3 regions of the Streptomyces sp. NPDC045701 genome follow, and region 3 is predicted to be linked to each of the others. Evidence: riboswitches for the same ligand, from Rfam matches in the RefSeq annotation. Region 3 holds a riboswitch; each other region holds the start of a gene.

Region 1 (7,187 bases), on a different contig from region 3:
CGCGGGAGCGGTGGATGGCCTCGGAGTCGTACTCCGTCAGCCCCAGCGCGATCGCCGCGACCGTCGTGACCGAACCGGCCAGCCCGACGAGCGTCCGCGCCTCCCGCAGCGGGACGGTCTCCTCCGCCAGGTCCAGCGCCGCCTCGACGTCGGCCCGGATCGCCGCCACCTCGGCCTCGGACGGCGGATCGCTGCGGACATGACGCTCGGTCAGGCGTACGCAGCCGATGTCGACCGAGCGGGCGGCACGCGCGTGCGTGGAGCCGACCACGAACTCGGTGGACCCGCCGCCGATGTCCACGACCAGGTACTCGTCCGCCCGTCGACCGCCGTCACCCGTCCCGGGAAGGCGCTCGGCGCCCGCTTCCTCGGCGCCCGTCAGCTCCTTGGTCGCCCCGGTGAAGGAGAACTCGGCCTCCTGGCCACCGCTGATGACCTCGGGCTCCACGCCCAGGACGTCCTTCACGCCGCGGACGAACTCGTCGCGGTTCTCGGCGTCGCGCGAGGCCGACGTGGCCACGAAGCGCAGCTTCTCGACGCCGTACTCCTCGATGACGGCGGCGTACTCGCGGCAGGCCGCGAAGGTCCGCTCCAGCGCCTCGGGCGCGAGCCGGCCGGTCCTGTCCACGCCCTGACCGAGCCGGACGATCGTCATCCGCCGGTCCAGATCGGTGACTTCGCCGGTCGCCGGGTCGATGTCCGCGACGAGCAGGCGGATGGAGTTCGTACCGCAGTCGATGGCGGCGACGCGGGTCATTCCCCGGCCTCCCCGGGGACGCAGGGCGTCACGCAGGGGCCCTTGGCCCACCACTCCGGCAGCATCGCGAGGGCCTCGTCGCCCAGCGGGTTCACGCCCGGCCCGGCGGCCAGCGAGTGGCCGACGAGCACGTGCAGGCACTTCACGCGGTCCGGCATGCCGCCGGCGCTCGGGAAGCCCTCCAGCACCTCGATGGCGTCGCGGCGGGCGATGTAGTCCTCGTGCGCGGCGCGGTAGGCCGCGGCCAGCTCCGGGTCGGACTGGAGCCGCTCGGACATCTCCTTCATCACGCCGTTCGCCTCCAGCGTGCCGATCGCGGAGGCCGCGCGCGGGCACGTGAGGTAGTACGTCGTCGGGAAGGGCGTGCCGTCCGGGAGCCGGGGCGCGGTCTCCACCACGTCCGGGTTGCCGCACGGGCAGCGGTGCGCGATGGCGCGCAGGCCGCGCGGCGGGCGGCCGAGCTGTTCCTTGAACGCCGCGACGTCCGCCTCGGTGGGCTCGGTGCGTTCGGTCTGCGGAGGGGGCGTTTCCATGCCTGCCTTGGGTTCTACTTGCGGTCGGTGCGGTCGGCGGTGTCCACGCCGTCCCAGAGGTTGGAGTACCAGGGGCGGTCGGCCGCGCCCTGGTCGGTGCGGCGCTCGCGCACCGCGTCGGGGTCGATGACCGTGTAGCCGGTCTCCCCCGGGAGTACGTAGTGCAGGTGCTCGCGCGCCAGGCGCCTGACGTACGCGTCGTCCTGGAGCCGCGCCTTCTCGTCGCGCAGCCGTTCGACGCGCTCGCCCGCCTCCGCCGCCAGCCGCTGCTGCTCGGCGATCTCGGCGCGCTGGGACACCCATTGGCGCATCGGGTAGGCCAGGGCCACCACCATGGAGCAGACGACCAGCGCGAGGAACGCCGCGCGGCCGGTGAGCCGGGAGCGGCGGGCCTGCCGGCGGGTCTGGGAGCGGTAGACACGGGCGGCGGTCTGCTCGCCGAGCAGCCGCAGTCTGGTCGCGGTGGAGAACCGGTCCCGGGCCATGTGGTGTTCCCGCCTCCCCTTGCCCGTCACGTACGTACGTCCCCGGACACGGTACGGGACCGCGGCCGGGGACGTACGTAACCCGGGCTGGGAAGGATCAGCCCTTGAAGCGCGGGAAGGCCGAGCGGCCCGCGTACACGGCGGCGTCGTCGAGGATCTCCTCGATGCGCAGCAGCTGGTTGTACTTGGCGACGCGCTCGGAGCGGGCCGGGGCACCGGTCTTGATCTGGCCGCAGTTGGTGGCGACGGCCAGGTCGGCGATGGTCACGTCCTCGGTCTCGCCGGAGCGGTGCGACATCATGCACTTGAAGCCGTTGCGCTGGGCCAGCTCGACGGCGTCGAGGGTCTCGGTCAGCGAACCGATCTGGTTGACCTTGACGAGCAGCGCGTTGGCGGCGCCCTCCTCGATGCCGCGGGCCAGGCGCTCGGGATTGGTGACGAACAGGTCGTCACCGACCAGCTGCACCTTGGTGCCCAGCTTCTCGGTGATGGTCTTCCAGCCGTCCCAGTCGTCCTCGAACAGCGGGTCCTCGATGGAGACCAGCGGGTAGGCGTCGACGAGCTCCGCGTAGTAGTCCGTCATCTCGGCGGCCGAGCGGGACTTGCCCTCGAACTCGTAGGCGCCGTCCTTGTAGAACTCGGACGCTGCGACGTCGAGCGCCAGGGCGATGTCCTTGCCCGGGGCGTAACCGGCCTGCTTGATGGCCTCGAGGATGAGGTCGAGGGCGGCGCGGTTGGAGTCGAGGTTCGGCGCGAAGCCGCCCTCGTCGCCCAGACCCGTGGAGAGGCCCTTCTCCTTCAGGACCTTCTTCAGGGTGTGGTAGACCTCGGCACCCCAGCGCAGCGCCTCGGAGAAGGACTCCGCGCCGATCGGCGCGATCATGAACTCCTGGATGTCCACGTTGGAGTCGGCGTGCGAGCCGCCGTTCAAGATGTTCATCATCGGAACGGGCAGCAGGTGCGCGTTCGGGCCGCCCAGGTAGCGGAACAGCGGCAGGTCGGACGCCTCGGAGGCGGCGTGCGCGACGGCGAGGGAGACGCCGAGGATGGCGTTGGCGCCGAGCGAGGACTTGTCCGGGGTGGCGTCCAGGTCGAACATCGCCTGGTCGATCAGCCGCTGCTCGGTGGCGTCGTAGCCGACGAGCTCCGGGCCGATCTGCTCGATGACGGCGAGGACGGCCTTCTCGACACCCTTGCCGAGGTAACGGTCCTTGTCACCGTCGCGGAGCTCGAGGGCCTCGAACGCTCCGGTGGAGGCACCGGACGGGACGGCAGCACGGCCGGTGCTGCCGTCGTCGAGGCCGACCTCGACCTCGACCGTGGGGTTGCCTCGGGAGTCCAGGATTTCCCGGGCTACGACGACGTCGATGGACGGCACGAGCATCTCCTTCTGGGATGTGACGCAAAATGTGACGCATGCGGTGCAGGGTCTCTTCGGCCTTGCGGCAAGAGCCTAACCGGCCGGGGGGCCGACGCCCGCCGACGCCCGCCTCCTGGGACGAAAAAGGGCTCACGAGGCTGTATTACCGGCAAAACGCCACGAAACTTACCGGTCGGTAGTCGCGGTGTGCGGGAGCCCGCTCAGGGGCGCACCCTCCGGCCCGCCCCGGCCCCGGGGGCTTCCGCCCAAGGAACGGGAAAACCCCGGCCCGGGGTCCCGCCCGGCCCACAGGGCTACGGGGAGGAACGCGCGGGGCCGGGGCGGTCCGGGGGTCAGCTCAGGTGGAGCTGCTGACCCGGGTAGATCAGGTCGGCGTCGTCGACGATGTCCTTGTTCAGCTGGAAGAGCTTCTCCCAGCCGCCGGCGACCTTCTTCTCGGTGGCGATGATGCCGAGGGTGTCGCCGGCCTTCACCTTGTACTCGCCGTCACCCTTCTCGACCTTCTTGCCGGTCGGGGTGGTGACGGTCTTCTTCGACTCGGCCTTCGGCGCGGCCTCGGTCTTCGGCGCGGCCTCGGTCTTCGGCGCGGCCTCGGCCTGCGGCGCGGTGCGCTGCTGGCTGCGCGTGGTGGGCTGCTCGGCCTCGCGCTCCTGCTGCGGCTGGGCCTGCTCGGCGCCACCGCCGTCGTACGCGGCTCCGGAGAGGCCGACGCCGCAGCTCGGCCACGCGCCCTTGCCCTGGCCCGCGAGGACCTTCTCGGCTATCTCGATCTGCTGCGACTTGGACGCCTGGTCGGCGGTCGAGGCGTACGCGGTACCGCCGTACGCGGCCCAGGTGGAGGCCGAGAACTGGAGGCCGCCGTAGTAGCCGTTGCCGGTGTTGATGGACCAGTTGCCGCCGGACTCGCACTGGGCGACCTTGTCCCACTCGGCGGTGGTGGCGGCCGAGGCGGTCGTGGCGCCCATCAGCGGGGCGGCGACGGCGGCACCGGTGATACCGGCGAAGGCGACGAATCGGGCGGCCTTGGAGGGGCGACGGTGCTTGGACTTGCCGGAAAACAGCATGGGACATCTCCTCACCGACGCCTGCGAGGTGAGCTGTCGGGTTCGGGCGAGTGAGTGGCCCGGCCGTGCGGCACAGCTGTGCGCTCGGCTTCACCCCAAGCCGGTTCCCGCCATGTCTCCATGGCCGGACCCGGCACTTACCTTGGGTCCCCCGCTCCTGCCTTCGGCGCATGACGCGACGACTGTTCCCGTCGACCGGCGGCAGGATTCGGCGTTCCGGTCGATGGGGCCCGCGATGGCGAGCGGTCACGACCGTAGACACAGACCTTCCCGAAGTTCAAAGACGGACATCGGGGTCAATCCGCCCTTACTCCCCCACCCTTGACGGGCGTTTACGCAGGTGAAGGGCGGATTGTGCGGTTCGGACGGCCGGGGCGCACCCATCAGGCTGAAGAGATTCATGTCTCACTTACACAGAAGCGGACATACGGTCTCATTCCTTAGGCTGATCCGGCGTCAGTTCCAGGCTCTGGCCAGGGAGGATGAGGTCCGGGTCGGCGCCGACGGTGTCCTGGTTGGCCTCGTAGAGGGCGGACCAGCCGCCGGCGACCTTGTGCTCGTCCGCGATGACCGACAGGTTGTCGCCGGGCCGCACCGTGTACACGCCGGCGCCGACGGTCCCGGGGTCACGTGTCGCCCCGTCACCCCGGGAGGGATGCCCGTCCTTTTCGCGGTCGATGACCGAATTGCCGGTGTCTGCGGGATCGGTGGGCTCCAGGGTGCCTTCGGCCGCCGGAGTGCCGGGCTTGAGCGGCGCGCCGGGGTCGGCGGGGGCGGTCGGCGCGGTGGGGTCGGCGGGGGCGACCGGGTCGGTCACCGCGCCCTCCTCCTTCGCGGGCTCGCCACGGTGCTTGCCGGCGCCGGACGCGGGGCTCCGCGGCGCGTCGGGCGCCGTGGTGACGGGCTCGCCGGGCAGGAGCGGGTCGGCGGGCCGGGTGGCCTCGGGCGTGCCCGGGTCCTCGAGCGTCCCGACCGGGTCCGTAGCACCGGGCGCGGCCGGGGCGGTGCCCGTGGGATCGGCGTCCGGCGTCGCGGTGGCGCCGCCGAGGCCCGCGACGGGGGCGCAGGTCTCCCAGGTCCGGACGCCCGTCGCGGCGTAGACCTTCTCGGCGACGGCTATCTGCTCGGCGCGGCTGGCGAGGTCGGGGCGCGCGGCGTACGCCAGACCCCCGTACGACTCCCAGGTCGCCTGCGACATCTGGAGGCCGCCGTAGAAGCCGTTGCCGAGGTCGGCACTCCACAGGCCGCCGGACTCGCACTCGGCGACCCGGTCCCAGGTGGTGGCGTCGGCCGCCGTCGCGGAGCCCGCGCCGAGCAACGGGAGCGCGATGGCGGATCCGGTCACCCCTGCCGCGACAACGATGGCGGGGGCTTGACGGGGTCGTCGGTGCCGGCCGTTCCCGGAGCGCATGCGGTGCTGCCTTTCGCGTGACTGCTGAGGTGACGGTGAACGTAGCGGCATTCGAACGTCAGTCACAAGTCGATGCAGCGGAGATCACGCGAGGATCACAGAAATGACGGACCGTCAGTTCGCGTCCTTCGCCAATGGGGTGAACTCGACCGGGAGCGTACGCAATCCACGCATGATGAGCCCCCCGCGCCACCGCAAATCGGCAGGATCCACCGCGAGCCGGATGTCGGGCAGCCGGGTCAGCAGCGTCGCGAGCGCGGTCTGCCCCTCCAGCCGGGCGAGCGGCGCGCCGAGGCAGTAGTGGATGCCGTGCCCGTAACCCAGGTGCTGGTTGTCCCGCCGCGACAGGTCGAGCGTGTCCGGCTCGGCGAACCGCTCCGGGTCGCGGTCGGCCGCGGCGAGGACGACGAGGACGGGGTCGCCGGCCGCGATCCGCTCACCGCCGATGGTGAGCGGTTCGGTCGCGAACCGCCACGTCGCCAGCTCCACCGGCCCGTCGAAGCGCAGCAGTTCCTCCACGCCCGTCTCCAGCAGCCCCGGTTCGCCCGCGGCGAGGGAGGCCTGGAGGCGCTCGCGCTGGTCCGGGTGGCGGAGGAGGGAGTGGACCCCGTTGCCGATCAGGTTCACGGTCGTCTCGAAGCCGGCGAACAGGAGGATGAACGCCATCGCGGCGGCCTCGTTCTCGGTGAGGTGCTCGCCGTGGTCCGAGGCCCTGATGAGCCCCGAGATCAGGTCGTCGCCCCCTTCCTCCCGCAGACCTTCCCGCTTGCGGTGGATCAGCTCGGCGAGGTACCCGCGCATCTTCTTGACCGACCGCGCGACCCCACCGCGCGGCCCGCCGCCGTGCCGGATCATCATTCCGGCCCAGTCGCGGAAGTCGTCCTGGTCCTCGCGGGGGACGCCGAGCATGTCGCAAATGGCGTAGATGGGGAGAGGGAAGGCGAACTCGTGGATGAGGTCCGCGCTGCCCCTCGCCGCGAAGTCGTCGATCAGCCGGTCGGTCAGCTCCTGTACGCGCGGGGCGAAGGCGGCGACCCGGCGGGGCGTGAACGCCTTCGACACCAGCCGTCGCAGCCGGGTGTGGTCCGGCGGGTCGATGTTCAGCAGGTGCGTCATCAGGTCGGCCTTGCGCTCGCCCGGGATGCCGGTCCTGCCCCTGGCGTGCTCGGTCCCGTCGTGGTGCGCCGGGTTCTTGCTGAGCCGCTGGTCGGCCAGCGCCTGCCGGGCGTCCGCGTACCGCGTCACCAGCCACGCCTCGACCCCGCTGGGCAGCCGGGTGCGGTGCACGGGCGCGTGCTCCCGCAGCCAGGCGTACGCGGGATAGGGGTCGGTCGCGAACTCCCACGTGAACAGCTCGGGCGCGGTCGCGGCCGGGCACCCCCGCGCTCCGTCCCCCGGGGCGCCCGGGGAGACGCGGGCGGCGCCTCGCGGTTCCGGCGTCGCGTGCGGGTCCTGCGCGGCGCCCGCGTCCTGTGGGGCGTCCGGGTCCTGTGGGGCGTCCGGGTCCTGCGCGGCGCCCGGGTCCTGTGGGGCGCCCGGGTCCTGTGGGTGGCCCG
Region 2 (7,187 bases), on a different contig from region 3:
CCGGGTCTTCGACTCACCCGCCGACCGCATCCTGTGGGACACCGGTCACCAGAGCTACGTCCACAAACTGCTCACCGGCCGGCAGGACTTCTCCAAGCTCCGCGGCAAGGGCGGCCTCTCCGGCTACCCGTCGCGCGAGGAGTCCGAGCACGACGTCATCGAGAACTCCCACGCCTCCACCGTCCTGGGCTGGGCCGACGGCCTGGCCAAGGCCCGCGACCTGCGCGGCGGCGACGAGCACGTGGTCGCCGTCACCGGCGACGGCGCCCTCACCGGCGGCATGGCGTGGGAGGCCCTCAACAACATCGCCGCGGCGAAGGACCGCCCCCTGATCGTCGTCGTCAACGACAACGAGCGCTCCTACGCGCCCACGATCGGCGGCCTCGCCGGTCACCTCTCCACGCTCCGCACCACCGACGGCTACGAGCGATTCCTCGCCTGGGGCAAGGAGGTCCTCCAGCACACGCCCGTCATCGGACCGCCGCTGTACGGATCGCTCCACGGCGCCAAGAAGGGCTTCAAGGACCTCATCGCGCCCCAGGGCATGTTCGAGGACCTCGGGCTGAAGTACGTCGGCCCGATCGACGGCCACGACATCCCGGCCGTCGAGGCGGCCCTGCGCCGCGCGAAACGTTTCCACGGGCCGGTTCTCGTCCACTGCCTGACCCAGAAGGGCCGCGGCTACGGGCCCGCCCTGGAGGACGAGGCCGACCGGTTCCACGCGGTCGGCGCCATGGACCCGCTGACCTGCGCGCCCCTCGCGCCCTCGGCCGGCCCGTCCTGGACGTCCGTGTTCGGCGACGCGATGGCCCAGCTCGGCGCCGAGCGCCCGGACGTCGTCGCCCTCACCGCCGCCATGCTGCACCCGGTCGGGCTGACGAAGTTCGCCGAGCGGTTCCCCGACCGGGTGTGGGACGTCGGCATCGCCGAGCAGCACGCCGCCGTCTGCGCGGCCGGGCTCGCGGCCGGCGGCCTCCACCCGGTGGTCGCCGTCTACGCCACGTTCCTCAACCGCGCCTTCGACCAGGTGCTGATGGACGTGGCCCTGCACCGGTGCGGCGTCACCTTCGTCCTCGACCGGGCGGGCGTCACCGGCGTGGACGGCCCCTCCCACAACGGCGTGTGGGACCTCTCCCTCCTCCAGGCCGTCCCCGGCCTGCGGATCGCCGCGCCCCGCGACGCCGACCAGCTGCGCGCCCAGCTCCGCGAGGCGGTCGACGTGCGGGACGCGCCGACCGTGCTGCGCTTCCCCAAGGAGTCGGTGGGGCCCCGCGTACCGGCCGTCGGGCGGATCGGCGGCATGGACGTCCTGCACCGGACGGACGGCAGCCCCGAGGTGCTGCTGGTCGCCGTCGGCGTCATGGCACCCGTCTGTCTCGGGGCGGCCGGTCTGCTCGTGGAGCGCGGCATCGGCTGCACCGTCGTCGACCCGCGCTGGGTCAAGCCCGTCGACGAGCGGCTCGCCCCGCTGGCCGGTGCCCACCGCCTCGTCGCCGTCGTCGAGGACAACAGCCGCAACGGCGGCGTCGGCTGGGCGGTCGGGCAGGCTCTGCGGGACGCCGGGACCGACGTACCACTGCGGACCTTCGGCGTCCCGGAGCAGTTCCTGGCGCACGCCAAGCGGGGCGAGGTGCTGGCCGACATCGGGCTCACCCCGGTGGAGATCGCGGGACGGATCAGCGCAGCGCTGGCACGCGAGGAGAGCGACGTATGAGCAAGAAGTTCGATCTCGCGGCACTGCTCGCCGACCGTGGCGGCGAGGGCTACGAGCTGCACGCCCGCCACCTCAACCCGCAACTGCCGCGGATGCTCCGCACGATCGGCTTCGACAAGGTCTACGAGAGCGCCGAAGGGGCCTACTTCCGGGACGCCGAGGGCAACGACTACCTCGACATGCTCGCCGGCTTCGGCGTCATGGGCCTGGGCCGGCACCACCCCGTCGTGCGCAAGGCGCTCCACGACGTCCTCGACGCCGAGCTCGCCGACCTCACCCGCTTCGACTGCCCGCCCCTTCCCGGACTGCTCGCCGAGAAGCTGCTGACGTACTCGCCTCACCTGGACCGGGTGTTCTTCTGCAACAGCGGCACGGAGGCGGTCGAGACCGCGCTGAAGTTCGCCCGGTACGCCACCGGCAAGCCGCGCGTCGTGTACTGCTCGCACGCCTTCCACGGGCTGACCACCGGCTCCCTCTCGGTCAACGGGGAGAGCTGCTTCCGCGACGGTTTCGCCCCGCTGCTGCCCGACACCGCGATCGGGCTGGGCGACCTGCCGGCGCTGGAGCGGGAGCTCAAGCGGGGCGACGTGGCCGCCCTCATCGTCGAGCCGATCCAGGGCAAGGGCGTCCACGAGGCCCCGCCCGGGTTTCTGCGCGCCGCCCAGGAACTGCTCCACAAGCACAAGGCGCTGCTGATCGCCGACGAGGTCCAGACCGGCCTCGGCCGGACCGGCACCTTCTACGCCTACCAGCACGAGGACGGCGTCGAGCCCGACCTGGTGTGCGTCGCCAAGGCACTGTCGGGCGGCTACGTGCCGGTCGGGGCCACCCTCGGGAAGGACTGGATCTTCAAGAAGGTGTACTCGGCGATGGACCGGGTGCTGGTCCACTCCGCCAGCTTCGGCGGGAACGCGCAGGCCATGGCGGCCGGGCTGGCCGTCCTCTCGGCGCTGGAGGACGAGGACGTGGTGGCGAACGCCCAAACCACGGGTGAGCTGCTGAAGTCACGGCTCGCCGCGCTCGTCGACCGCTACGAGATGCTGTACGAGGTGCGGGGCCGGGGCCTGATGATCGGCATCGAGTTCGGCCGTCCCTCGTCCCTGGGCCTGCGTGGCCGGTGGACGATGCTCCAGGCGGCCCGCAAGGGCCTCTTCGCGCAGATGGTCGTGGCACCGCTGCTCCAGCGGCACCGCATCCTCACCCAGGTCTCGGGCGACCGCCTGGAGGTCATCAAGCTGATCCCGCCGCTGATCATCGGCGGGCGGGAGGTGGACCGGTTCGTGGGGGCGTTCACCGCAGTCATGGACGAGGCGCACAGCGGCGGCGGCCTGATCTGGGACTTCGGCCGGACCCTGGTGAAGCAGGCGGTCGCCGGCCGCCGAGATTTGCCTCCGGGGTAAGAAACTTGCCCCTGAGGAAAGAAAGTGGCGCAATGGCCGCATGAGCACCCCAGCCGACGCGCCGTCCGGCCCCGGGCCCGAAGGCCCGGAGCCCGACGGCGCGTCCTCCGTGGCCCTGCCGGACGTCGCGCCGCGGCTGCGCGCGCTGCGGCGGCGCCGCGGACTCACTCTGGAGGCCGCCGCACAGCGCGCCGGGCTCTCCCCGGCCCACCTGTCGCGGCTGGAGACCGGTCGCCGCCAGCCCTCGCTGCCCATGCTGCTCGGTCTGGCCCGCATCTACGGTACGACCGTCTCCGAGCTGCTGGGCGAGGCGCCCCAGGAGCGCGACCCCGTCGTGCGCGGTGGCCTGGCCGAGCCCGCCGAGGCGGACGGCTGGGTCTACCGCCAGGCCGGCGGCCCCGGGCGGGCGATGCAGGCGCTGCGCGTCCAGGTGCCGTACGCCACGCGGAGCGACCTGGTGCGCGTCCACCCGGGCGAGGAGTGGCTGTACGTCCTCGACGGGCGGGTGCGCCTGGCCCTCGGGGAGGCCGTCCACGTCCTCGACCCCGGGGACAGCGCGCACTTCGACTCGCTGACCCCGCACCGTATCGCCGCGGCCACCCGCGGCGGGGCGGAGCTGCTGTTCGTCCACACCCTCATGCAGAGCGCCACGGCCGACCTGTGCCTCGGCGCGGGCGCCCACCGCCGCTGACCCGGATCGGAGAGATCGCATGTCCCATGAAGGGAAGTTCCCCCGGGGACTCGTCGTCCGGCTGTTCGCCTACCTGGTCGCGGGCCACCTCTTCGCGGCCTTCCTCTACCTGCTGTTCGCGCTCGGGGCCGAGTAGGGACGGGGGCGGGCCGGTTCCGAAGCCGGTCCGCGTCGAGCCGGGGCTCAGCTCTGGTCGAGCAGGCGCTCGCGCAGCCGCTCGCGCGTCTCGGGGCTGAGCCCCAGCCCCTCGGTCAGGTAGCGCTCGGTCGAGCCCCAGGTCTCCTCGATCGTCGAGAACGCCGCCGACAGGTACTCGACGCGCGCCTCGAAGAGCGGGTTGAGCAGCTCCATGACCTCGGGTGACATACCGGCGGGGGAGCTGTCGCTGCGGCGCACCTTGTAGCGGCGGCGCGGATCGTTGGACTTGAGGTAGTCCTCCTCGATCGCCTCCCGTTCGACGCCGACCGCCAGCAGGGACACCGCTATGGACAGGCCCGCCCGGTCCTTGCCGGCCGCGCAGTGCATCAGCGCGGGGACGCTGTCCTCCGCCAGGGCGTGCAGCACCCGGCTGTGCTCGGCTGTGCGCTCCTTGATGATCATGCGGTACGAGGCCGTCATCCGGGCCGCCGCCTTGCCGTCGTCGAGGATCGCCCGCAGCTGGTCGAGATCGCCGTCGCGGACCATGGTCCAGAACTCCGCGCCGTCGGCCGGGTCGGAGAGCGGGATGTTCACGTTCCGCACACCGGGCAGCTCGACGTCCGGGCCCTCGAGCTTCTGGTCGGCGGCGTTGCGGAAGTCGAAGATCGTGTGCAGGCCGAGGCCGGCGAGGAAGGCGGCGTCCTCGCCCGTCGCGTGCGCGAGGTGACCGCTCCGGTACAGCCTGCCGTGGCGCACCCGCCGGCCGTCCACGGTCGGAAGCCCACCCACGTCACGGAAGTTGCGCACTCCGGTCAGCTCGGGCTCGATCGACGGGACCTGCGGCAGCTGCTGCGTCACGGGGGCTCCTCCGTGTCTGCGGTCGGCGTCGGCCGCCGACGATGTCGCGGTCCGACGATACGACATCGGTTCCTCGGGCAATCAATCTCCGTGCGCCTCGCACATACATTGTCCTTCCCCTGGTCGGGCCCGTTCGGAGGCCGTCGATGCGCGCGGGCCGTGCCCGCGATCCGCACGGCGTGGGGGAGGGGTGGACGAGACGGCCGGGCCGCTGTGTGACCGGGCCTCGCCGGTGAGACGTACAGCCCGTTCATGACGAGTTCGTCCCTAGTGAGGCGCAGGCCGTCGAGGGCTGGGCAGGAATGGCATTTATAGCTTCCGTCCCGTTTTGCCGCCCTCTGCTCGGCGACGCGCCGGGGTCGTGGTGGGTGGGCTTCCGGTGGTGAGAGGGGGAGGGATTGGGGTCGATCGTAGTGTCTCGTCAAGGATTGACGGATCTGTCCGTATTGGTGGTTTAGGGATAACTTGCCCCCGGGGTGCGGGAGGTGGCATGGGGTCACGTGAGCAGCGTCATAACCGTGACCGTCCGTGGCGGGACGCGCGTCGTGAATTCCGCGCCCGGAACGGGAATTCATGATCCCTAATCCACGGAGGGTGACCGGAATTCGGCTGTCGTCACGCCACCGGGAATGGTGAGGGGAAAGCGGCGGCTTGTTCACCCCGACCCGGCTCGCTTACGGTCACGGCAATCCGACCGGACCGCCGAATCCTGCCGCCGGTCGGAATTCGCACCCACCCACGTGTGGCAGGAGCGGGGGACCCAGGTAAGTCGCCGTCCCGGAATTCCGGGACGGCTCGGGGTGAAGTCGCGCCAGGGCGCGGCCGGGCAACTCCAGTCCGAACCCGACAGCTCACCTCGCAGGCGCCGGAGAGGAATTCATCATGCCCGCGAAGGGTAAGCACCGCCGTCCCAAGTCCCACGCCCTCACCCGTGGTCTCGTCGCCGCCGGAACGGGTGGCGCCGCCATCGCCCTCCCGCTGCTCGGTGCCACCGGCGCGCACGCCGCCGCCCCGGCCGCCGCTCCGCAGCAGGCCGTCACCGCCGCGCACACCGCCGCCGAGGCCGCCCCGAAGAAGGCCGCCCCGCGCACGTACACGGTCGTCGCGGGTGACTACCTCTCCAAGATCGCCAAGAACAAGAACGTCAAGGGCGGCTGGCAGAAGCTCTACAAGGACAACCGCCAGGTCATCGGCGAGGACCCCTCGCTGATCCTCCCGGGCATGAAGCTCACCCTCGGCGCCAAGTCCACGGCCGCCCCGAAGAAGGCCGCCCCGGCCGCTCCGAAGGCCGACGACACCCGCGAGGAGAGCCGCGCCACCCGCTCCGCCGCGAAGACCGAGGCCCCGGCCCAGGCCGCCCCGCGGACCAGCGGCTCGGGCTTCACCGCCCCGGTCGACGCCGGCGTCACCACCCCGTACCGGGCCTCCGGCTCCAGCTGGTCCTCCGGCTACCACACGGGCGTCGACTTCTCCGCCTCCTCCGGCACCACCGTCAAGGCCGTCGGACCGGGCACCGTCGTGTCGGCCGGCTGGAGCGGCGCGTACGGCAACGAGGTCGTCATCCAGCACGCCGACGGCAACTACTCGCAGTACGCCCACCTCTCCTCGCTGTCCGTCTCCTCCGGCCAGACCGTGAGCGGTGGTCAGCAGATCGGCCTGTCCGGCTCCACCGGCAACTCCACCGGTCCGCACCTGCACTTCGAGATCCGCACGAGCCCCAGCTACGGCTCGGTCATCGACCCGCTGGCCTACCTCCGTCAGCACGGCGTCTCCATCTGACGCCCCACGCGCGTGAGCGTTCCCGCCCGGCACCGTGCCCCGGTGCCGGGCGGAGGCGTATTCCGGCTTGGCGGAAACTTGACCGGTGGTAAAGATCACCCCCCGTCAACTCCTCTTACGGTCGCGTAGGTCACATCCCCGGGTGAAGGATGTGCTTCCGTGGCAGACGATTCGACATTCAGAGACAGTGACGTATTCGGGTCGTACGCGGCGATCGGTGACAGTTTCACCGAGGGCGTCGGAGACCCGGGCCCCGACGGAAGATTCGTCGGCTGGGCGGACCGCCTCGCGGTGCTGCTCGCCGACCGGCTTCCGGACCCCGAGCAGTTCCGGTACGCCAACCTCGCCGTACGCGGGCGCCTCCTCGACCAGATCGTGGAGGAGCAGGTTCCGCGGGCCATGGAACTCGCCCCCGACCTGGTGACCTTCTGCGCGGGCGGCAACGACATCATCCGGCCGGGCAGCGACCCGGACGACGTGGCCGAGCGCTTCGAGCGCGCCGTGGCCGACCTGACGTCCGTCGTCGGCACGGTCCTGGTGACGACCGGGTTCGACACCCGGGCCATGCCCGTGCTCCGCCGGCTGCGCGGCAAGATCGCCACGTACA
Region 3 (7,187 bases):
CGCCGCGACCGGCGCGCCCGCCGACTCCAGCAGCACGGTGCGCCGCTCGGTGGCGAACTTCTTGGCGACCACCGCCAGTTCCGAGGACACGAGCTTGCGCAGCTCGGCGTCCGACTCCAGGATCCGGGTCAGCTCCTCGATCTCGCTCCGCAGCCGGTCGCGCTCGCCCTCCAGCTCGATCCGGTCGAACTTGGTGAGCCGGCGCAGCGGGGTGTCCAGGATGTACTGCGTCTGGATCTCGCTCAGCGAGAAGCGCTCGATCAGCCGCTCCTTGGCCTGCGCCGAGTTGTCGCTGGAGCGGATGACCCGGATGACCTCGTCGATGTCGAGCAGCGCCACGAGCAGGCCCTCGACCAGGTGCAGCCGGTCGCGCTTCTTGCCGCGCCGGAACTCGCTGCGCCGCCGGACCACCTCGAAGCGGTGGTCCAGGTAGACCTCCAGCAGCTCCTTCAGGCCCAGCGTGAGGGGCTGCCCGTCGACCAGCGCCACGTTGTTGATGCCGAAGGACTCCTCCATCGGCGTCAGCTTGTAGAGCTGTTCCAGCACGGCCTCCGGGATGAAGCCGTTCTTGACCTCGATGACCAGCCGCAGCCCGTGCTCGCGGTCGGTGAGGTCCTTGACGTCCGCGATGCCCTGGAGCTTCTTGGCCGCCACCAGGTCCTTGATCTTCGCGATCACCTTCTCGGGGCCGACCGCGAAGGGCAGTTCCGTGACGACCAGGCCCTTGCGGCGCGCCGTCACGTTCTCCACGGTCACCGTCGCGCGGATCTTGAAGGTGCCGCGGCCGTTCTCGTACGCGTCCCTGATCCCGGACAGGCCCACGATCCGGCCGCCCGTCGGCAGGTCCGGACCCGGCACGTACCGCATCAGGGTGTCCAGGTCGGCGCCCGGGTGCCTGATCAGGTGGCGGGCGGCGGCGACGACCTCGCCCAGGTTGTGCGGGGGCATGTTGGTCGCCATGCCGACCGCGATCCCGGAGGCACCGTTGACCAGCAGGTTCGGGAAGGCGGCGGGCAGCGCGACCGGCTCGCGCTCCTGCCCGTCGTAGTTCGGGTTGAAGTCGACCGTGTCCTCGTCGATCGACTCCGTCATCAGGGACGTCGCGTCGGCCATCCGGCACTCGGTGTACCGCATCGCGGCCGGCGGGTCGTCGTTGCCCAGCGAACCGAAGTTGCCGTGCCCGTCCACCAGCGGCAGGCGCATGGAGAACGGCTGCGCCATGCGCACCAGCGCGTCGTAGATCGACGCGTCACCGTGCGGGTGCAGCTTGCCCATCACCTCGCCGACGACCCGGGCGCACTTCACGAAGCCGCGCTCGGGCCGCAGTCCCATCTCGTTCATCTGGTAAACGATGCGACGGTGCACCGGCTTCATGCCGTCGCGGGCGTCCGGCAGGGCCCGGGAGTAGATCACCGAGTACGCGTACTCGAGGAAGGAGCCCTGCATTTCGTCGACGACGTCGATGTCGAGGATCCGCTCCTCGAAGTCGTCGGGCTGCGTGGTCTTCGTGCTGCGGCGGGCCATCGCGGCTGCGGCTCCTTCTTCACCAACAAGGTTGATCTGACGCCGACCATTGTGGACCGTCGCACTGACAACGCCGACCGCGACCCGGAAGAGGGACGGCGGCGGAATCCGGGAACTTCGCCGGGTGCCGGTCCGCTTGCATACAGTGGCAGGACTTCCACAGCGGTCCCGCAGCAGGTCGCAGCAGCTGCATACAGTGGCGGAGGACGTCCGCCGCGACCCGCGGGCGGGCTTTTTCTCAAGCGATCGAAGGGACGTACATGCCCATGGGTCACACGGCCACAGCCCAGGCCGGCTCCGGCGGCCTGACAGCGACCGAGCACCGCCTGGCCAACGGCCTGCGCGTGGTGCTCTCCGAGGACCACCTGACCCCGGTCGCCGCGGTCTGCCTCTGGTACGACGTCGGCTCACGCCACGAGGTCGAGGGCCGCACCGGGCTCGCCCACCTCTTCGAGCACCTGATGTTCCAGGGCTCGAAGCAGGTCCAGGGCAACGGCCACTTCGAGCTGGTGCAGGGCGCCGGCGGTTCCCTCAACGGCACGACCAGTTTCGAGCGCACCAATTACTTCGAGACCATGCCCACCCACCAGCTGGAGCTGGCGCTGTGGCTGGAAGCCGACCGGATGGGCTCCCTGCTCGCCGCGCTCGACGACGAGTCCATGGAGAACCAGCGGGACGTCGTCAAGAACGAGCGCCGCCAGCGGTACGACAACGTTCCGTACGGCACCGCCTTCGAGAAGCTGACCGCCCTCGCCTACCCCGAGGGCCACCCTTACCACCACACCCCGATCGGCTCCATGGCCGACCTGGACGCCGCCACCCTCGAGGACGCTCGGCACTTCTTCCGTACGTATTACGCGCCCAACAACGCCGTCCTGTCGGTCGTCGGGGACATCGACCCGGAGCAGACGCTCGCCTGGATCGAGAAGTACTTCGGCTCCATCCCCTCCCACGACGGCAAGCAGCCGCCGCGCGACGGGACGCTTCCGGAGATCATCGGCGAGCAGCTGCGCGAGGTCGTCGAGGAGGAGGTCCCGGCCCGCGCCCTGATGGCCGCCTACCGGCTGCCGCACGACGGCACGCGCGAGTGCGACGCCGCCGACCTCGCCCTCACCATCCTGGGCGGCGGCGAGTCGTCGCGGCTGCACAACCGCCTGGTGCGCCGCGACCGCACGGCCGTGGCGGCCGGCTTCGGCCTGCTGCGCCTGGCGGGCGCGCCCTCGCTCGGCTGGCTGGACGTCAAGACGTCCGGCGGGGTGGAGGTGCCCGACATCGAGTCGGCCGTCGACGACGAGCTGGCCCGGTTCGCCGCCGAGGGCCCCACGCCCGAGGAGATGGAGCGCGCCCAGGCCCAGCTGGAGCGCGAGTGGCTGGACCGGCTGGGCACCGTCGCCGGCCGCGCCGACGAACTGTGCCGGTACGCGGTGCTGTTCGGCGATCCGCAGCTCGCCCTGACCGCCGTCCAGCGCGTCCTGGACGTCACGGCCGAGGAGGTGCAGGCGGTCGCCCAGGCCCGCCTCCGCCCCGACAACCGCGCGGTGCTGGTCTACGAACCCGCCGGCACCGCCCACAGCGACCAGGAAGAAGAGGGGGCCGACCAGTGAGCGACGCAGCTGTGTCCCTGACGTCCATGGAGTTCCACCCGCAGCCCCGGCCCGGGACCGCCAGGCCGTGGGCCTTCCCCGCCCCCGACCGCGGCACTCTCGACAACGGCCTGACGGTCCTGCGCTGCCACCGCCCCGGTCAGCAGGTCGTGGCCGTCGAGATCTTCCTCGCCGCGCCGCTGGAGGCCGAGCCCGAGGGTCTCGACGGCGTCGCCACGATCATGGCGCGGGCCCTGTCGGAGGGCACCGACAAGCACTCGGCGGAGGAGTTCGCCGCCGAGCTGGAGCGATGCGGCGCCACCCTCGACGCGCACGCGGACCACCCCGGTGTCCGGATCTCCCTCGAGGTGCCGGTCTCCCGCCTCTCCAAGGCCCTCGGGCTGGTCGCCGAGGCGCTGCGGGCCCCCGCCTTCGCCGACAGCGAGGTCGAGCGCCTGGTCCGCAACCGGCTCGACGAGATCCCGCACGAGATCGCCAACCCGGCCCGCCGTGCCGCCATGCAGCTCTCCAAGGAGCTGTTCCCGGCCACCTCCCGCATGTCGCGCCCCCGCCAGGGCACCGAGGCGACCGTCGCGGGCATCGACTCCGCGGCCGTGCGCGCCTTCTACGAGGCCCACGTACGGCCCGCGACCGCCACCGCCGTGGTCGTCGGCGACCTCACCGGCGTCGACCTCGACGCGGTGCTCGCCGACACGCTCGGAGCCTGGACCGGCGACACGGCCGAGCCCCGCCCCGTCCCGCCCGTGACGGCGGACGACACCGGCCGCGTCATCATCGTCGACCGCCCCGGCGCGGTGCAGACGCAGCTGCTCATCGGCCGTATCGGCGCCGACCGGCACGACCGGGTGTGGCCGGCCCAGGTGCTGGGCACCTACTGCCTGGGCGGCACCCTCACCTCCCGCCTGGACAAGGTCCTGCGCGAGGAGAAGGGCTACACCTACGGCGTACGGGCCTTCGGCCAGGTGCTGCGCTCCGGCCCCGAGGGCGGCGCCGCGATGCTCGCCATCAGCGGCTCGGTCGACACCCCGAACACCGGCCCCGCCCTCGACGACCTGTGGAAGGTGCTGCGCACCCTCGCCGCCGAGGGCCTGACCGACGCCGAGCGGGAGACGGCCGTGCAGAACCTGGTGGGCGTCGCCCCGCTCAAGTACGAGACGGCCGCCTCCGTCGCGGCCACCCTCGCCGACCAGGTCGAGCAGCACCTCCCGGACGACTTCCAGGCCCAGATGTACGCCCGGCTCGCGGAGACGGGCACCGTGGAGGCCACCGCGGCGGTCGTCAGCGCGTTCCCGACGGACCGTCTGGTCACGGTCCTCGTCGGTGACGCGGCTCAGATCAAGGAGCCCGTGGAAGCGCTCGGGATCGGCGAAGTGACGGTCGTCTCCGGCTGATTGGCGCGGCCTCGCCCCCTGGGCGGAACGCGTTGCGGGCCCCGGTACCGTTCGGTGCCGGGGCCCTGTCGTATGTCCGGTTTGTTGCGGAGATTCAGTGTCTGACCTGTGGCGTGCGCTACAAAAAACCGTGTCTGTTTGGTGATTGAAAGATCGGCCGCTTAGCGTCTGATGCGCTGCCCGACCGGTACCCGTCGCACCCGCGGCACCGGGCAGCCATCGCCGAGTCCCCGTCAGGCGCGAGCCTGGGGAGCCGGGGACCCACGTAGTCCCTGGGGTGAATCGGACGCCTTCGCACCCGTGCGGAGGGGCCCGTAGGAGACCTTCCTGCTCCGAACCCGTCAGCTAACCCGGTAGGCGAGAAGGAAGGAAAGGATCAGCCACTTCATGGCGTTCACCCGTGCCACCGGGAAGCACCGTGCCCCGAGCCGTCTGAGCCGCAAGAGCGCACACGTCGCCGGAGTCGCCGCCCTCGCCACCACCGGCGTCATCGGAACCCTCGCTTCCCCGGCCCTCGCCGCCGCCCCGGACACCGCTCCCGGTTCGCTCGAGGACACCGGCCTCACCCAGGCGGTCATCACGGACACCCTCGCCGAGCAGATCGACGCCCAGGCCGAGGCCCAGGAGCTGGAGGCCCAGGAGGCCGCCGCCAAGGCGGCCGCCCAGGCGAAGGCGGAGGCCGAGGCCAAGCGCAGGGCCGAGATCCGGGTGGAGGCCGCCCGGGAGGCCAAGGAGCGCGCCGACCGCGAGGCCGAGCGCCGGCGGCTGAACGCCTTCCAGCTGCCGGTCGAGGGCAGCTACGTCAGCACCGGGTACCAGACCGGCGGCGCCATGTGGTCCTCCGGCAGCCACACCGGCGTCGACTTCCACGCCGCCTCCGGCTCCCGCGTGGTCTCCGTGGGCGCGGGCACCGTCGTCGAGGCGGGCTGGGGCGGCGCGTACGGCAACAACGTCGTGATCCGGATGAACGACGGCACCTACACCCAGTACGGCCACCTCGCCTCCGTCAGCGTGTCGGCCGGCCAGACCGTGATGCCGGGCCAGCAGATAGGCCTGTCCGGCTCCACCGGCAACTCCTCCGGGCCGCACCTCCACTTCGAGGCCCGCACGAGCGCCGACTACGGCTCGGACATCGACCCCGTCGCGTACCTCCGCTCCCACGGCGTCAACGTCTGACCCCTTCCGCCCGTCGCCGAAGGCCCCGGTTCATGACCCGAACCGGGGCCTTCGGCGTGCCGGGGTCTCCCGGTGCGGGCCTGCTGGCCAAAAAGAACTCAATGGATTCCGGGTGGCTGTCGGAAAGTGCGGTTCTCTGCAATAGAGTCACTCGACAGGCGTCAATCGGCGGAGTTTCGCGCGGATAAAGTTGGGGGTTCTGGTATGCGCATTCCCGCGCCCTCGGTATGCACGGCGATCCGCGACGACATCGTCACCGGGGTGTTCGCGCGCGGCAGCCGGCTCACCGAGGAGCAGCTGGCCCGCCGCTACGGGGTCTCGCGGGTACCGGTCCGTGAGGCGCTGCGCACCCTGGAGTCGGAGGGGTTCGTCACCACCCGCCGCCATGTCGGCGCGTGCGTCGCCGAGCCCACCGAGCAGGAGGCCGCCGACCTGCTGGAGATGCGGACGCTGCTGGAGCCGCTGGGCGCCGCCCGCGCCGCCCAGCGCCGGACCGATGCCCATCTCAAGGTGCTCAGGGGGCTGGTCAGGCTGGGCCAGGAGCGGGCGCGCCGCGGCCAGGGGGAGGATCTGCGCTCGCTGGGCGGCTGGTTCCACGAGACGCTCGCCCAGGCGTCCGGCAGCCCCGCGCTGACGGCGCTGCTGACTCAGCTGCGGCACAAGATCGCGTGGATGTACGTGGTCGACCAGCCCGCCCGGCCGGCCGAGGTGTGGGCCGAGTACGGCGCGATCGTGGACGCCGTGGCCCGGGGCGACGCCGAGCGGGCCCGCACGCTCACCACCCTGCACGTGGAGCGCGCGCTCACCGCGCACCGGCTGCGGCGGGTGGAGCGGCCGGTCCCGGGCGGGGGTGTGGTGAGGACTTCGCAACACCGCGTAAACACCGCGAGCGTCCGCAATTAACAGCGGCACCGTATACAAAGAAGAGGGAATTTCCGTCCCGGAATTCACCCTGCCTGAAAAGGGCTGATGTTCCCCGCGCTTTCCGGGTTCCGTGATTCCAGGATTCCGGCGTCGGCCGGTGCCGGTGAAACAGCGGAGCCGTACCACCCGGGGTCGGGGGTACGGCTCGGCGGTGAGACTGTGGGGCGACCGGAAGGTCAGACGGTCTCGGGGAGCTCTTCGAGACCCTCGGCGACCAGCTTCGCCAGACGGTCCAGGGCGGCGTCCGCGCCCTCCGCGTCCGAAGCGAGCACGATCTCCTCGCCGCCCTGCGCGCCCAGGCCCAGCACCGCGAGCATCGACGCGGCGTTGACCGGGTTGCCGTCGGCCTTGGCGATCGTCACGGGGACGCCGGAGGCCGTGGCGGCACGGACGAAGATGGAGGCGGGGCGGGCGTGCAGGCCCTCGGCCCAGCCGACGTTGACGCGGCGCTCAGCCATGGTGTTGCCCTTCGAGTCTCGGCGGTTGTCTAGACCAGTTGTCGAATCCAGTCTCTCACGTCCCGCGGGGTGCTCGAACCGGCTCCACGGGGCCACGTCGGCCGGTCGGC

What was found. A riboswitch is a leader RNA that binds a small molecule or an ion and turns the genes downstream of it on or off. The one in region 3 is predicted to bind cyclic di-AMP.
Region 1: it holds a riboswitch for cyclic di-AMP, as region 3 does, so the genes downstream of both, AC07DW_RS20180 (transglycosylase family protein) here and AC07DW_RS26705 (M23 family metallopeptidase) in region 3, are expected to answer to the same signal.
Region 2: it holds a riboswitch for cyclic di-AMP, as region 3 does, so the genes downstream of both, AC07DW_RS30675 (M23 family metallopeptidase) here and AC07DW_RS26705 (M23 family metallopeptidase) in region 3, are expected to answer to the same signal.

Annotation. Positions count from the first base shown of each region.
Region 1 covers NZ_JBWKJV010000018.1:97,522-104,708, reverse strand. Annotated here, with positions in the region: gene AC07DW_RS20200 (Ppx/GppA phosphatase family protein) at 1-757, opposite strand, end outside; gene AC07DW_RS20195 (DUF501 domain-containing protein) at 754-1,290, opposite strand; gene AC07DW_RS20190 (FtsB family cell division protein) at 1,305-1,775, opposite strand; gene eno (phosphopyruvate hydratase) at 1,873-3,153, opposite strand; gene AC07DW_RS20180 (transglycosylase family protein) at 3,489-4,220, opposite strand; cyclic di-AMP (ydaO/yuaA leader) riboswitch at 4,224-4,399, opposite strand; gene AC07DW_RS20175 (transglycosylase family protein) at 4,654-5,565, opposite strand; gene AC07DW_RS20170 (cytochrome P450 family protein) at 5,746-6,984, opposite strand.
Region 2 covers NZ_JBWKJV010000066.1:282-7,468, forward strand. Annotated here, with positions in the region: gene dxs (1-deoxy-D-xylulose-5-phosphate synthase) at 1-1,714, shown strand, start outside; gene AC07DW_RS30655 (aspartate aminotransferase family protein) at 1,711-3,114, shown strand; gene AC07DW_RS30660 (XRE family transcriptional regulator) at 3,155-3,805, shown strand; gene AC07DW_RS30665 (DUF6126 family protein) at 3,825-3,941, shown strand; gene AC07DW_RS30670 (tyrosine-protein phosphatase) at 3,989-4,801, opposite strand; cyclic di-AMP (ydaO/yuaA leader) riboswitch at 5,521-5,681, shown strand; gene AC07DW_RS30675 (M23 family metallopeptidase) at 5,684-6,580, shown strand; gene AC07DW_RS30680 (SGNH/GDSL hydrolase family protein) at 6,740-7,187, shown strand, end outside.
Region 3 covers NZ_JBWKJV010000034.1:51,303-58,489, forward strand. Annotated here, with positions in the region: gene AC07DW_RS26690 (DNA gyrase/topoisomerase IV subunit A) at 1-1,524, opposite strand, end outside; gene AC07DW_RS26695 (M16 family metallopeptidase) at 1,791-3,128, shown strand; gene AC07DW_RS26700 (M16 family metallopeptidase) at 3,155-4,519, shown strand; cyclic di-AMP (ydaO/yuaA leader) riboswitch at 4,730-4,893, shown strand; gene AC07DW_RS26705 (M23 family metallopeptidase) at 4,907-5,695, shown strand; gene AC07DW_RS26710 (GntR family transcriptional regulator) at 5,900-6,598, shown strand; gene AC07DW_RS26715 (HPr family phosphocarrier protein) at 6,796-7,077, opposite strand.